2 linked regions of the Methylobacterium currus genome follow. The protein of the gene in region 1 interacts with the protein of each later gene in a pairwise test. Links are inferred from orthologs where the notes say so. Each region holds a gene or a part of one and is shown in the gene's direction. Other genes may lie near its edges.

Region 1 (7,178 bases):
GGGCCAGCCAGTCGTGATCATCAGTACACGCGGGCCTTCGGCTCGATATACGCGATGTCGTTCGACATCGTGTAGGTGTGGACCGGCCGGTAATCGATCGCGACCTTGCGGGCGTCGGGGTCGAGCCAGGCCAGGGTGTGCTTCATCCACTGCTTGTCGTCGCGATCCGGGAAGTCCTCGCGGGCATGCGCGCCGCGGGACTCGGTGCGGTTGGCCGCGGATTCCATGGTGACGACCGCCTGACCGATCAGGTTGTCGAATTCCAGGGTCTCCAGGAGGTCGGTGTTCCAGACCAGCGAGCGGTCGGTGACCTTCACGTCCTCGGCGCCGGCCCAGACCTTGTGGATCAGGCCCTTGCCCTCTTCCAGCACCTCGCCGGTGCGGAACACGGCGCAGTTGTTCTGCATCGTCTTCTGCATCTCGAGGCGCAGCTCGGCCGTCGGCGTGCCGCCATTGGCGTAGCGGAACTTGTCGAGACGGCCCAGCGCCTTGTCGGCGGAATCCTTCGGCAGCTCCGGCAGGCGGCCGCCCTTCTCCACCGTCTCGGCGCAGCGCAGGCCGGCGGCGCGGCCGAACACCACGAGGTCGATGAGCGAGTTCGAGCCGAGGCGGTTCGCGCCGTGGACCGAGACGCAGGCCGCCTCGCCGATCGCCATCAGGCCCGGCACCACGTGGTCGGGGTTGCCGTCCTTCAGGGTCAGCACCTCGCCGTGATAGTTCGTCGGGATGCCGCCCATGTTGTAGTGGACGGTCGGGATGACCGGGATCGGCTCCTTGGTCACGTCGACGCCGGCGAAGATCTTCGCGCTCTCCGAGATGCCGGGCAGGCGCTCGTGCAGGATCTTCGGGTCGAGGTGGTCGAGGTGGAGGAAGATGTGGTCCTTGTTCTTTCCGACGCCGCGGCCGGCGCGGATCTCCATGGTCATGGAGCGGGAGACCACGTCGCGCGAGGCGAGATCCTTGGCCGAGGGGGCGTAGCGCTCCATGAAGCGCTCGCCCTCGGAGTTGGTCAGGTAGCCGCCCTCGCCGCGCGAGCCCTCCGTGATGAGGCAGCCGGCGCCGTAGATGCCGGTCGGGTGGAACTGGACGAACTCCATGTCCTCGAGCGCGAGGCCCGCCCGCAGCACCATGGCGTTGCCGTCGCCGGTGCAGGTATGCGCGGAGGTCGCCGAGAAGTAGGCCCGGCCGTAGCCGCCGGTGGCGAGCACCGTCATGGCGGCGCGGAAGCGGTGGATCTCGCCGGTCGCCTGGTCGATGGCGATCACGCCGCGGCAGCGCCCCTCCTCGTCCATGATCAGGTCGAGGGCGAAATACTCGATGAAGAAGTTGGTCTGCGCCTTCACGGCCTGGCCGTAGAGGGTGTGCAGCATGGCGTGGCCGGTGCGGTCGGCCGCCGCGCAGGTGCGCTGGGCGGTGCCCTTGCCGTAATCGGTGGTCATGCCGCCGAACGGGCGCTGGTAGATCTTGCCCTCGGCGGTGCGCGAGAACGGCACGCCCCAGTGCTCGAGCTCGTAGACCGCCGCCGGAGCGTTGCGCACCAGGTACTCGATCGCGTCCTGGTCGCCCAGCCAGTCCGACCCCTTCACGGTGTCGTACATGTGCCAGCGCCAATCGTCCGGGCCCATGTTGCCGAGCGAGGCCGAGATGCCGCCCTGCGCCGCCACGGTGTGCGAGCGGGTCGGGAACACCTTGGTGATGCAGGCGGTGCGCAGGCCCGCCTGCGAGCAGCCGACGGTGGCGCGCAGGCCTGCGCCGCCGGCGCCGACGATCACCACGTCGAAGCTGTGGTCGATGATGGTGTACGCCTTGCCGTTCTGGGCCGGCGCAGCGGAAGCGGTTGAGGCCATTGCGGTTTTCCTGTTTCTGGCGTTACGCGAGGGCCCGCAGGCTCACACGCACGATGGCGTAGAGGCAGGCGACCGCGACGACGACGCAGTAGAAGTTGTTGGCGATCACCGCGGCGATCCGCAGACCCTTGTCGTGGACGTAGTCCTCGATGACGATCTGCAGGCCCATCCGCATGTGGTTGGTAACCGAGAGCACGCCAAGAATCAGCAGGATCGCCACCAGCGGGTGCGACACCAGGGCGACCGCCTCCGGGTAGGGCCGGCCGGCCATCAGGGCGACGATCACCACGAAGGCGAGGACGAGGGGCACGTTCGAGACCGCGGTGACGCGGTGCATCCACCACTCGCGGGTGCCGTGATGGGCGGCGCCCAGGCCGCTGACGCGGGCGCGCGCAGTGCGGATCGAGGGGCGGATGTCGGGGCGGTTGTCGACCATCGTTCGTCGTCCTCTCAGCGCGCCACGAGGGCGACGAGCCAGATCAGCACCGTCAGGGCGGTCGAGCCGATCAGGGTGAAGCGGGCCATCGCGATGCGGGTGCCGGGCTCCATGCCGTGGCCGAAATCCCAGACCAGGTGGCGGATGCCGCCGAGCATGTGGTGCATCAGGATCCAGGTGTAAACGAACAGGATCAGCCGCCCGAGGATCGAGCCGAAGAACCACGCCACCGGGCCGTAGGCGCCAGGTCCGGCGGCGAGCGCCACGAGCCAGAGCGCGAGGAGCGCGGTGCCGCCGTAGAGCGCGACGCCGGTGATGCGGTGGGCCACCGACATCGCCATGGTCCAGGTCCAGCGGTAGATCTGGAGATGGGGCGAGAGCGGTCGCACGACCGGTCTGCCGGCGGGATTCGTGGGCCTTGCGGTGTCCGCCATCGTGATCCTCGAGAAGTCCTGGTCTGTACCGGCTCTAAACTGGGTCACCTACCGGCTCCGCCGCGCGAGCGCAACGTGGCCGCGGACTTGCGCTGGTGACAGAAGCGTCCGCCTGTCTCTCTGGAACGCGTCCAATTCGCAATGCGGTTCTCGTTGACCCAGGCTTCGTCATCCGCGAAGGCTGGACAGGCCCCTGGCCATCGTGCGCCGACGCGATCTACCTTCGTGGCCGGCGAAACGATCGGCCGGGGACAGGCTTTCGACGCCCGGGGGAGGCGCCGCCATGCATTTCGATCTCGTCGACCTCAGCCTGTTCCGCCACGTGGTCGAGGCGGGCTCGATCACCCATGGGGCGAACCGGGCCAACCTGGCGCTCGCCGCGGCGAGCCACCGCATCCGCAGCATGGAGGCCTCGCTCGGCGCCGCCCTCCTCACCCGGGCGCGGCTCGGTGTCACGCCGACGCCCGCCGGGCGCACGCTGCTCGCCCATGCCCGCCAGATCCTCGGCAGCGTCGAGCGGCTGCAAGGGGATCTGGCCGCCTTCGCGGGTGGTGCGGCGGGGCAGATTCGCGTCCTGTCGAACACCAACGCGCTCACCGAGTTCCTGCCGGAGGTGCTCTCGGCCTACCTCGCCCTGCATCCGGGGGTCAGCGTCGACATCGAGGAGCGCCTGTCGGACGAGATCGTCGGGCTCGTCGCCGAGGGCGCGGCAGATCTCGGCCTCGTCGCCGGCACGGTCGAGACCGGCAGCCTCGCGACCTATCCTTTTCGGAGCGACCGCTTCGTGCTGGTGGTGGCGGCGGATCATCCGCTGGCCGCCCGTGCCTCGGTCCCCTTCGCCGAGGTGCTCGGCCACGACCTCGTCGGGCTCGACCGGGCGAGCGCGCTGACCCGCTTCCTCGCCGCCAAGGCCGGTCGCAGCGGCCAGCCCCTGCGCCTGCGGGTGCAGCTCCGCGGCTTCGACGCGGTCTGCCGCCTGGTCGAGTGCCGGGTCGGCCTCGGCATCGTGCCGGAGACGACCGCCCGCCGGGCCGCCCGCACCATGGCGATCGCCATCGTGGCCCTGGAGGATCCCTGGGCGGTGCGCGACCTGACGATCTGCCTGCGCGACCTCGCCGCCCTGCCCCCCTTCGCCCAGGACTTCGTCGCCCATCTGCGGGCACCGCAGGCGTGAGGGCCCATCGGGGGATGCCGCCCGCCGCGCGGTCCCTCAGGCCCTGCACACCCGGCAATTCCTCGGGTAAGACTGCCTCGGGTAAGACTGCGTGACCCCGAGCCAACCGAACGAGGCGACGACCCCACCCCATGCAGGATCCCGATCACCCGCGCGAGCCCGCCGTCCTGGTCGATGCCGAGGCGCATTCCGCCGGCTTCCGGCAGGTGCGCGAGGCGCGCCGGCTCGAGCTGGTGGAGGATTACGTCGAGCTGATCGCCGACCTGATCGGCGATGGCGGCGAGGCGCGCCAGGTCGACATCGCGGCCCGCCTCGGCGTGGCCCAGCCGACGGTGGCCAAGATGCTCAAGCGCCTGGCCGAGGACGGCCTGGTGCAGCAGCGCCCCTATCGGGGCGTCTTCCTCACCGAGGCCGGCCGGGCGCTGGCCGCGGAGGCGCGGGAGCGCCACCGCATCGTCGAATCGTTCCTGCTCGCGCTCGGCGTCAGCCCGCACGTGGCGCGCTGCGACGCCGAGGGCATCGAGCACCATGTCAGCGGCGAGACCCTGGAGGCGTTCCGCCGCTTCACCGCCACCCGGACCGACGCCTGAGCGCGGCTGCGGTCAGGCGGCCCGGACGCTCTTGAGGAACGCCTCGGTCTGAGCGCTCAGATCGCGGGTGCGGTCCGACACCTCGGACGAAGCGGTGATCACCCGCGCCGCATTCTGACCGGTCTCCTCGGCGGAGGCCGAGACGCTCGCGGTGCCGCTCATCACGTCGCCGGCGCCGGCTGCGGCCTGGGAGACGTTGCGGACGATCTCCTGGGTCGCCGCGTTCTGCTCCTCGACCGCGGCGGCGATCGCCGTCGTCACGCTGCTGATCTCGCGGATGCGCGCGCCGAAGCCGCCGATCGCCGAGACCGCCTGCGCGGTCGAATCCTGGATCCGGGTGATCTGCGCGGAGATCTCGTCCGTGGCCTTGGCGGTCTGGTTGGCGAGCTCCTTCACCTCGGCGGCGACGACCGCGAAGCCGCGTCCCGCCTCGCCGGCCCGCGCCGCCTCGATCGTGGCGTTGAGCGCCAGCAGGTTGGTCTGGCCGGCGATGGAGGAGATCAGGCTCACCACGTCGCCGATCTTGCTCACCGCGCCGCTCAGCTCCTGCACCAGGCGCGCCGTCGCGTCGGCCTCGACCACCGCCGCCTCGGCGAGACCGGCCGAGCCCTGGACCTGACGGCCGATCTCGGTGACCGAGCTGCCCAGCTCCTCCGAGGCCGCCGCGACCGTGCCGATATTGGTCGAGGTCTGCATGGCGGAGCCGGCCACCTCGCTCGAGCGGGCGCTGGTCTGGTCGGCGGTGCCGGCCATCGCGGCGGCTGCCGCCTGCATCTCCGACGCGGCACCGGTCAGGCGCGAGAACAGCGCGGAGGACTCCTTGGCGAAGGACGCGACCATCTCCTCGAACCGCCGGGTCCGCGCCTCGTCGTTGATCTTGGCTTCCATCTCGGCGTGGATGTCGACCAGCGAGCCGCAGATCCGCAGCGGGACGCCGTGCTCGTCGTAAGCCGCGCCGCCCGTGGCGCGGAACCAGCGCGGCGTCCCGTCCGGCATCACGATCCGGTACTTGACGTCGTAGGCGCCCTTGTTCGCCACGTCTTTGACCGCCGCCGCCAGGGCCGCCATGATGCGGTCGACGTCGTCGCGGTAGATCCGGCTCGACCACGATTCCAGCGTGTTCGGATACGCCTCGGCCGACGGGTAGCCGACGATACGGCGGAATTCCGGCGTCCAGGTCACCTGGGTCTTGGGATGGGCGAGGTCGCCCCGGTACGGGACGAGCTCCCATAAGCCCACCCCGGCGCGCGTCGCGAGCAGGTCGAGAAAGCCGTCTTTGCGTGCGAAGCGCTTCAGCATCGGGATGTCGGTCCGGTTCGTCTTCCGCCGTGAGTACAAGCGAGCTGTGAACATAGTCTTACGCAATGATCGCCACGGGCCGGCGCGGACCTTCCACGAGTGTCGTTGACAGATCTTGCACCGGCTCGCGCGGACGAGGGATCGGGCGGCTCGGTTCCGCCGGGGCCGCCCCGGTCCTCAGCGCGGCATCAATGCCCAGTAATCGAGGTCGAGGATCACCGCCGGGTCGGTGCTCTCGCCGGCCTTGTCCGGATGGGCGGTGCAGGGCTGGTTCTTGGTCGCGATCGTGCGCAGGCGCAGGGCCCCGACATCCGTCCGCCCCGGCAGCTCGGCGGTCGCCAGCACCTCGCTCCAGGCATAGACCGTGTCGCCGGCGAACAAGGGCGCGACGTGGCGCCCGGCATTGATGCCGGCGATCGAGAAGGCGTTGCCGAGGCCGTTGAAGCTCAGGGCCCGGGCCAGCGAGATGACGTGGCCGCCATAGATCAGCCGCTTGCCGAAGCGGGTGTCCTTGGCGGCGTAGCCGTCGAAATGGACCTTGGCGGTGTTCTGGAACAGCCGGGTGGCGATCTGGTGCTCGGCCTCCTCGACGGTCATGCCGTCGACGTGGTCGATGCGCTCGCCCGCTTCGTAGTCACTGAACCGGTGCGGGCTGCCGGCGAGGCCGAGATCGTAGGCCTGCGGGTTCAGGGGCGGCAGGGCGGCCGCCAGCTCCTCCGGCGCCACCGCCTTGGCGAGGCTCGGCACCAACTCGCCCTCGATCCTGGCCTCGGGATCGCGCTTGCGCACCAGCACCCAGCGGCAGTAGCTCAGCACCGCCCCGCCCTGCGCGTCGTAGCCGGTGGAGCGGACATAGACCACGCCGGTCTGCCGGTTCGAGCTCTCCTTGAGGCCGATCACCTCCGAGACCGAATTCAGGGTCTCGCCCGGATAGACCGGGCGCAGGAAGCGGCCTTCCGCGTAGCCGAGATTGGCCACCGCGTTGAGCGAGATGTCCGGCACGGTCTTGCCGAACACGACGTGGAACACCAGCAGGTCGTCGAGGGGCGCTCGGGCGTAGCCGAAGGCCGCCGCGAAGGCATCGGAGGATTGCACCGCGAAGCGCGGGCCGTAGAGGGCGGTGTAGAGCGCCACGTCGCCGGTGGTGACCGTGCGGGGCGTGGCGTGGCGGATGGTCTCCCCGAGGCGGAAATCCTCGAAGAATCGGCCCGGATTGGTCTTCATCGTCGCCCCTCGTGCGGGAATCCGCTCTCGAGCATCGTCCGGCGACGTGGACACCGGTCCGTCGCAGACAACGCGGTACAAAGGCCGAGAGCAATGCCCGATCGCACCATGACCGGGCGCTGCTCGCGTGCGAGAGCCTGCCGGGCGCGAAGCCCGGCAGGCTCTGGATGGTGT
Region 2 (7,065 bases), 1.4 Mb from region 1 along the record:
ACTGGGCGAGGGGGGAGGCCCTGTCGCACCGGGCCCGGGCCTTCCTGGCGCTCGCCGCCGCATGCCTGCGCCGGCCGGGCTGAACGAGAAGAGGCGCCCGCTTCGGGGCGCCTTCATCACCTCGGAAGAAGGGACGGCGGAGCCGCCCCTCCCGGATCCCGTGAGGTTACGCGACGGTCAGGCCGACATCGACGTTGCCGCGGGTGGCGTTCGAGTACGGGCACACCTGGTGGGCCTTCTCGACCAGCGTCTCGGCGGTCGCCTTGTCGAGGCCCGGCAGCGAGATGGTCAGGTCGGCGGTGATGCCGAAGCCGCCCTCGGAGCGCGGGCCGATGCCGACCTTGGCGGTCACGGTGGTGTCGGCCGGGACGGCGATCTTCTCCTGGCCGCCGACGAACTTCATCGCGCCGAGGAAGCAGGCGGCGTAGCCGGCCGCGAAGAGCTGCTCGGGATTGTTGCCGGCGCCGCCGGCGCCGCCGAGCTCCTTGGGGGTCGACAGCTTGACGTCGAGGCTGCCGTCCTGGGTCTGGGCGCGACCGTCGCGACCGCCATTCGCCGTGGCCTGGGTGGTGTACTTCACGTCGACGGACATCGGGGCTCTCCTGGAGTAGGGGCGGCCTCACCGCGCCGTGGCGCGCGCCGCGGCATGGTCATAGATCGAAATTTGATTGCGCGCAATTTGTTTTTGTGCGCCGTCATCGCTATGATCGAAGCGGCCTCGAGCGCAGATCGTTCCGGGGGCCACGGTCAGGCCCCGCTCGACGGGGCCCCGACGGAGCCCCTTTGAGGAGCGGGACATGTCAGAGATCGATGCGCACGGCCAGAACGCCGACCAGGACAAGGGCCAGAATTCCGGCCAGGACCCCGACCCGGCCGACGACCTGCACCTCTCCAACCAGATTTGCTTCGCGGTCTACTCGGCGGCGCATGCCTTCAACCGGATCTACAAGCCCCTCCTCGACCGGATCGGCCTGACCTACCCGCAATACCTGGTGCTCCTCCTGCTCTGGGAGCAGGACGGGCAGACGATGAAGACCCTCGGGCAGCGCCTCTACCTCGATTCCGGCACCCTGACGCCGCTGCTCAAGCGCCTGGAGAGTGCAGGGCTGGTGATCCGGACACGCGACGCCCGGGACGAGCGGCTGATGCGCATCACCCTGACCGAGGCCGGTGCGTCCTTGCGCGAGAAGGCGACGCCGTTCCCGAACGAGATCGTCTGCGCCTCCGGGCGGCCGGCGGAGCGGCTGGTGGCCCTGCGCGACGAGATCCTGGCCCTGCGCGACAGCCTGCACGCCTCGGCGGCGCCGGACCGCGGGGCAGCCTGAGGGGTCGTCAGAGCATCGGCAAGTGCCGCGGCTTCGGTCCGCGGGGGAAGGCGGCGTCGATCCGGGCGAGCTCGGCCTCGCTCAGGGTCAGGCTGCCGCCGCCGGCATTCTCGGCGGCATGGGCCGGACTCGACGCCTTCGGGATCGCCAGCACGCCGTCCCCCCGGGTGAGCGCGGCCAGCGCCACCTGCCGCGGCGTGGCGTCGTGCGCTTGCGCGATCTCGGCCAGCACGCGGCCGCCCGGGGTCGCGGGACCCGGGAAGCTGTCATGACCGAAGGGGCTGTAGGCCACCACCGCGACGCCGTGGCGCCGGCACCAGGGCAGGACCGCATGCTCGATCGCCCGCTCCTCCAGGTGGTAGAGCACCTGGTTGCAGGCGATGCGGTCGGGGCCTGCGATCTCCAAGGCCTCGTCGAGGTCGTCGGCGTCGAAGTTGCTCACGCCCCAGGACAGGATCTTGCCCGCCCGGATCAGCTCCTCGAAGGCCGCGAAGGTCTCCTCCAGCGGGTGGGGGCCGCGCCAGTGCAGGAGGTAGCAGTCGAGCCGGTCGGTGCGCAGGCGCTTGAGCGAGCGCTCGCAGGCCTGGATCGTGCCCCGGCGCGAGGCGTTCCCGGGCAGCACCTTGGAGACCAGAAATGCCTCGTCGCGGCGGTCGCCGATCGCCTCGGCGATCAGGGGTTCGGCCTCGCCATACATCTCGGCGGTGTCGACGTGGCTCATCCCCACGTCGAGGCCCCGCCGCAGGGCGGCCGCCGCCACGGTGGGCTCGCCCTCGTCGAGGTACCAGGTTCCCTGCCCGATCACCGGCACCGCGGGCCCGGTGCGTCCGAAGGGTTGCCGTCGCATCGCGCGCTCCTGCGATCTGTGCCGTCCTGGGCCGCGGGGCACGCGGAGGGCAAGGGCAGATCCCGGAGAATGCACGGTTTTCTGCGCTCCGTCGCGGTCAGGCGCCGAGACCCCGGGATGAAAAAGGCTCTTCTCCCCACAGGCGTTCTTCAAAAAGAACATTCCGGTTGACAGAAAGTCCGCTTCCGGGTTTCTGTGCCGGCCCGCCATCCGGCATGAGATCATGCGTTGAAGGACCCCGATGACCGCTCCCGTTTCCCCGCCCGCCCGGACCCGCGCGCCGTGACGGCCCCCGTCCGCGTGCCGGTGCCGGGGGATCTGAGCGACCGGCTCGGCCAACCCGACGCGCTCGTCAGGCTCGAGAGCGTAGCCAAGACCTACACGGCGCGCCGCGGTGCCGGCGCCGTGACGGCCCTGGAGGATATCGACCTCTCGGTGGCGCGCGGCCAGGTGCTCGGCGTGATCGGCCGCTCCGGCGCCGGCAAGTCGACGCTGATCCGCCTGGTCAACGGGCTGGAGCGGCCGAGCCGCGGCCGGGTGATCGTCGACCGCGCCGAGATCTCGAGCCTGTCGGAATCCGCCCTGCGAGCCGAGCGCCGTGGCATCGGCATGATCTTCCAGCACTTCAACCTGCTCTCGGCCCGCACCGCCGCCGGCAACGTCGCGCTGCCGCTCGAAGTGGCCGGCACCGACAAGGCCGCGATCCGCAAGCGGGTGGCGGAGCTCCTCGACCTCGTCGGGCTCGGGCCGCAGGCCGACCGCTACCCGGCCGAGCTGTCGGGCGGGCAGAAGCAGCGCATCGGCATCGCCCGGGCGCTCGCCACCAACCCGAAGGTGCTGCTCTCCGACGAGGCGACCTCGGCCCTCGACCCGGAGACGACCCGCTCGATCCTCGACCTGCTCGGCCGGATCAACCGGGAGCTCGGCCTGACGATCCTGCTCATCACCCACGAGATGGCGGTGATCCGGGCGATCGCCCACGAGGTCGCGGTGCTCGAGGGCGGCCGCATCGCCGAGTCGGGCGACGTGTTCGAGGTCTTCACCCGGCCGAGGGCCGCGATCACCCGCACCTTCCTCGACGAGGAGACCGGCCGCGCCCTGCCGCCGTCGCTCGCCGCCCGCCTCAGCCCCGGGCTACAGGCCGGGGAGGGCCGGCAGGCGGTGCTGCGGATCACCTTCCGGGGGCCGCACGCCACCGATCCGGTGCTGGCCCAGCTCACCCGCGATGCCGGCATCCCGGCGGGCATCCTCTCGGGGACGGTGGACGAGATCGCCGGCCGCCCCTTCGGCACCCTGGTGGTCGGCATCGCGGCCGATCCCGGGACGGTGGAGCGCGCCCGGACCTTCCTCGCCGCCCGCGGCCTCGACGTGGAGATGCTCGGCACCCTCGACCTCGCCGGCTGGCAGCGGACCGCCGCTCCCGGCCTCACGGATCCGCACCATGTCGCCTGAACTCCTTCGCCTCCTCGTCCAGGCTACCCTCGACACGCTGCAGATGGTGGCGGTGGCGGCCTCCCTCGGCACGCTGATCGGCCTGCCGCTCGGCGTCTTCCTGGCCACCAGCGGTCGCGGCGAATTGCTGGCCGCGCCCTGGCTCAACCGGGTGCTCGGCCTCGTCGTCAACGCCACCCGCTCGACACCGTTCATCATCCTGGTGGTGGCGATCATCCCGTTCACCCGGCTGATCGCCGGCACCTCGATCGGCACCACCGCGGCCACCGTGCCGCTGACGGTCGCCGCGACCCCGTTCATCGCCCGCCTCGTCGAGGGGGCAATCCGCGAGGTCGATGGCGGCCTCGTCGAGGCGGCCCGGGCCTTCGGTGCGAGCCCGCTACAGATCGTCCTCAAGGTGCTGATCCCCGAGGCCCTGCCCGGCATCGTGCTCGGCCTCACCCTGGCGGTCGTGTCCCTGATCGGCTTCTCCGCGATGGTCGGCGCCGTCGGCGGCGGGGGCCTGGGCGATCTCGGCATCCGGTACGGCTACCAGCGCTTCATGCCCGAGATGATGCTCGCCGTGGTGGTGGTGCTGATCGTCCTGGTGCAGCTGGTCCAGACCCTCGGCGACCGGCTGGCACGGCGCATGAACAAGCGCCTGCGCCACGGCTGACCCCTTCTCCCCTGATCCCTCGGAGCGTGAACCCGATGCTGCGTACCCTCACCCTGGCCGCCCTTCTCGCCGCCGCCAGCCTGCCCGCCCTCGCTCAAGGCCAGCGCGTGCGCGTCGGCGCCACGCCGGGCCCGCACGCCCAGATCCTCGAGGCGGTGAAGCCGATCGCCGCCAAGAAGGGCCTCGACCTGCAGGTGGTCGAGTTCTCGGACTACGTCGTGCCGAACGAGGCTCTGTCCTCGGGCGAGCTGGAGGCCAACTCGTTTCAGCACCAGCCCTACCTCGACAACCAGAAGGCCGATCGCGGCTACAGGATCGAGAGCGTCGCCCAGACGGTGAACTTTCCGATGGGCGTCTACTCGAAGCGCCACAAGAGCATCGACGCGGTGCCGGCGGGCGGCACGCTGGCGATCCCGAACGATCCGACCAATGGCGGCCGCGCCCTGCTGCTCCTGCAGGACAAGGGGCTCCTCAAGCTGAAGGCCAATGTCGGCTTTAAGCCGAGCGTCGCCGACATCACCGAGAACCCGAAGCGCCTGCGCATCATCGAGGTCGACGCGGCCCAGACCCCGCGCTCGCTCGACGACGTCGACGCGGCGGCTGTCAATACCAACTACGCCACTGCCGCGGGCCTCAAGCCCTCCGACGCGATCCTGAAGGAGGAGCCGAAGGGGCCCTACGTCAACGTGATCGCGGTGCGCAGCGCCGATAAGGACAAGCCCTGGGTCGCGGCGCTCGTCGAGTCCTATCGCTCGCCGGAGGTGAAGGCCTTCATCGAGGGCAAGTTCGGCGGCGCGGTGCTCACCAGCTGGTAAGGCCCGGGGAGGGTGCGGCAGCCTCGCGCCGCACCTTATCCACAGGGATGAGACGGAATGAAGCGGGGCCGTGAAACCAAACGCGGCCGTGCGCGTCTTCTCTGCACGGCCCGACTGACGGGCTGGCCTTACCTCTCGAGGTGCCCGATGAAGATCCTCACTTCCGCCCTGGTCGCGGCCGTCCTCACCGCCGCCGCCGTTCCGGCCTTCGCCCAAGGCGGCTCGCCCTACAACAATTCGGGCTCGCAGGCCGGCGGCCCGCTCGGCGGCGTGCAGCGCGAGATGGGCGCCCCCGGCGGCGCGCCGGCCATGGGTGCCGCCCCCCGCGCCACCATGCAGCCGACCATGCGCAGCAAGAAGCGCATGATGAAGCATCGCCGCATGCACCGTCACCACCACGCCCGCTGAGCCGGACCCGACGGTTTCAGCCTCTTCGGCGCGTTCGTCCGGCGGCTCGATCCGCCCGGCGGGCGCGCCTTCGCGCGTCCTCGGCCCCGCCGGCGTCGTCATCGTGGGATGACGGAGCGAGAATGCAGCGGGCGTCAGTCCACCTTCTCGTTCGGGTAGACGCCCCAGAGCCGGTCCTGGCGCATGTAGCCGTCGACGTCGCCGCGCTTCTGCGGCAGGGCAACGACGAGGCGGCACCAGGTGCCGTCGCACGTCTTGACGCTGCCGATCACCCCGGCCTGGAGCTGCGCCACCACGCCGCTTCCCGTATCGGCCCGGTCGTAGAGGGGCACCGGTGCGCCCTTGTCGGCGCCGCGGGTCAGCACCACCGCGGTGCGCCGGCCGGAGAGCAGCGAGTGCAGCACCCAGCCCTCGGTGCCCTCCGAGTCGCGGATGCGGCGCCAGGTCTCGAATTCCGCGATGATCTCCACCGGCAGGCCGGCGCGCTGGAACACCCACAGGGTGCGGTGGTCCTTGGACGGTCCCTCGCGCAGGTTCACCCGGTCGGTCTTCAGGCTGACGTAGCGCGGCAGCGGCAGCTTCGTCGCCGGGCCGATGGTGACGCCGATCTCGCCGGGGGCGGGATTGGCGGCCGGCGACGGCGGCGCGGCCGCAGCGGGCGCTGCCAAGGCCGGCACTGACAGGGCGGCGAGCAGCAGAGCCACGAGGGGGCGCGGGTGGAGCATCGGCGGTCGGTCTCCCTTCAGGGAAGCGGCGCGGATTGTCTTCCGGGTGGCCTCTGCTAGAGAGGCCGCCGGGCGTCGAGCCCCGGCCGGATCGAGGGGCGTGAAGGCCCCTATCGCCGGATCAGGGTTAACGGGTCGTAACGACGCCTGTGGCCCGCACCAAGGCGGGGCTTTTCGCCGGGCCGTCGCGTCGCTTAATCTTCGTGGGCGCGCGGGCGCCCGTATCGCGTGTCGGGGCCGCACGGGCAGGCCGGGAGGCCCGCCCGGGGCAGGGGAGGGATCATGTCGTTGAAGCGCAAGCCGCTCGTGGTGGTCACCCGGCGCCTGCCGGACGTCGTGGAGACGCGGATGCGCGAATTGTTCGACGCGCGCCTCAACCACGAGGACACGCCGCTCACCGGCGGCGCCCTGGCGCAGGCCCTCCAGGAGGCCGACGTGCTGGTGCCGACGGTCACGGACGAGATCGACGCCTCGCTCCTCGCGCAGGCCGGACCGAACCTGCGCCTGATCGCCAATTTCGGCAACGGCGTCGACCACATCGACGTCGGGGTGGCGCTCCAGCGCGGCATCACGGTCACCAACACGCCGGGCGTGCTGACCGAGGACACCGCCGACATGACCATGGCGCTGATCCTGTCGGTGGCGCGCCGGGTCACCGAGGGTGCCCGGATCATCCCGGAGGATGCCTGGTCCGGCGGCTGGTCGCCGACCTGGATGCTCGGCCGGCGCATCACCGGCAAGCGCCTCGGCATCGTCGGCATGGGCCGCATCGGCCAGGCTCTGGCCCGCCGCGCCAAGGCGTTCGGCCTCTCGATCCACTACCACAACCGCCGCCGGG

Evidence for each region.
Region 2: the proteins of mntR (region 1) and DA075_RS21160 interact in binary tests that used the Escherichia coli proteins (3 or more experiments, as listed by UniProt). The link is inferred for Methylobacterium currus from one-to-one orthologs.

Annotation. Positions count from the first base shown.
Region 1 is NZ_CP028843.1:3,171,442-3,178,619, forward strand. What follows is about bases 2,812-5,751. They hold mntR (manganese-binding transcriptional regulator MntR), read left to right. Parts: upstream 2,812-4,022; coding sequence 4,023-4,481; downstream 4,482-5,751. Other genes in these bases: DA075_RS14860 (LysR substrate-binding domain-containing protein), read left to right, coding at 3,001-3,891; DA075_RS38130 (methyl-accepting chemotaxis protein), read right to left, coding at 4,494-5,751. In the rest of the region: sdhA (succinate dehydrogenase flavoprotein subunit), read right to left, coding at 21-1,847; sdhD (succinate dehydrogenase, hydrophobic membrane anchor protein), read right to left, coding at 1,870-2,283; sdhC (succinate dehydrogenase, cytochrome b556 subunit), read right to left, coding at 2,298-2,717; more of DA075_RS38130, read right to left, coding at 5,752-5,780; DA075_RS14875 (MaoC family dehydratase), read right to left, coding at 5,958-7,004.
Region 2 is NZ_CP028843.1:4,549,693-4,556,757, forward strand. The notes cover bases 1,713-4,539. They hold DA075_RS21160 (methionine ABC transporter ATP-binding protein), read left to right. Parts: upstream 1,713-2,454; coding sequence 2,455-3,624; downstream 3,625-4,539. Other genes in these bases: DA075_RS21155 (aldo/keto reductase), read right to left, coding at 1,713-2,172; DA075_RS21165 (methionine ABC transporter permease), read left to right, coding at 3,614-4,279; DA075_RS21170 (MetQ/NlpA family ABC transporter substrate-binding protein), read left to right, coding at 4,315-4,539. Outside these bases: rdgB (RdgB/HAM1 family non-canonical purine NTP pyrophosphatase), read left to right, coding at 1-83; DA075_RS21145 (organic hydroperoxide resistance protein), read right to left, coding at 167-592; DA075_RS21150 (MarR family winged helix-turn-helix transcriptional regulator), read left to right, coding at 798-1,325; more of DA075_RS21155, read right to left, coding at 1,333-1,712; more of DA075_RS21170, read left to right, coding at 4,540-5,094; DA075_RS21175 (hypothetical protein), read left to right, coding at 5,242-5,502; DA075_RS21180 (SH3 domain-containing protein), read right to left, coding at 5,637-6,227; DA075_RS21185 (2-hydroxyacid dehydrogenase), read left to right, coding at 6,507-7,065. UniProt on the Escherichia coli protein: Part of the ABC transporter complex MetNIQ involved in methionine import. Responsible for energy coupling to the transport system. It has also been shown to be involved in formyl-L-methionine transport.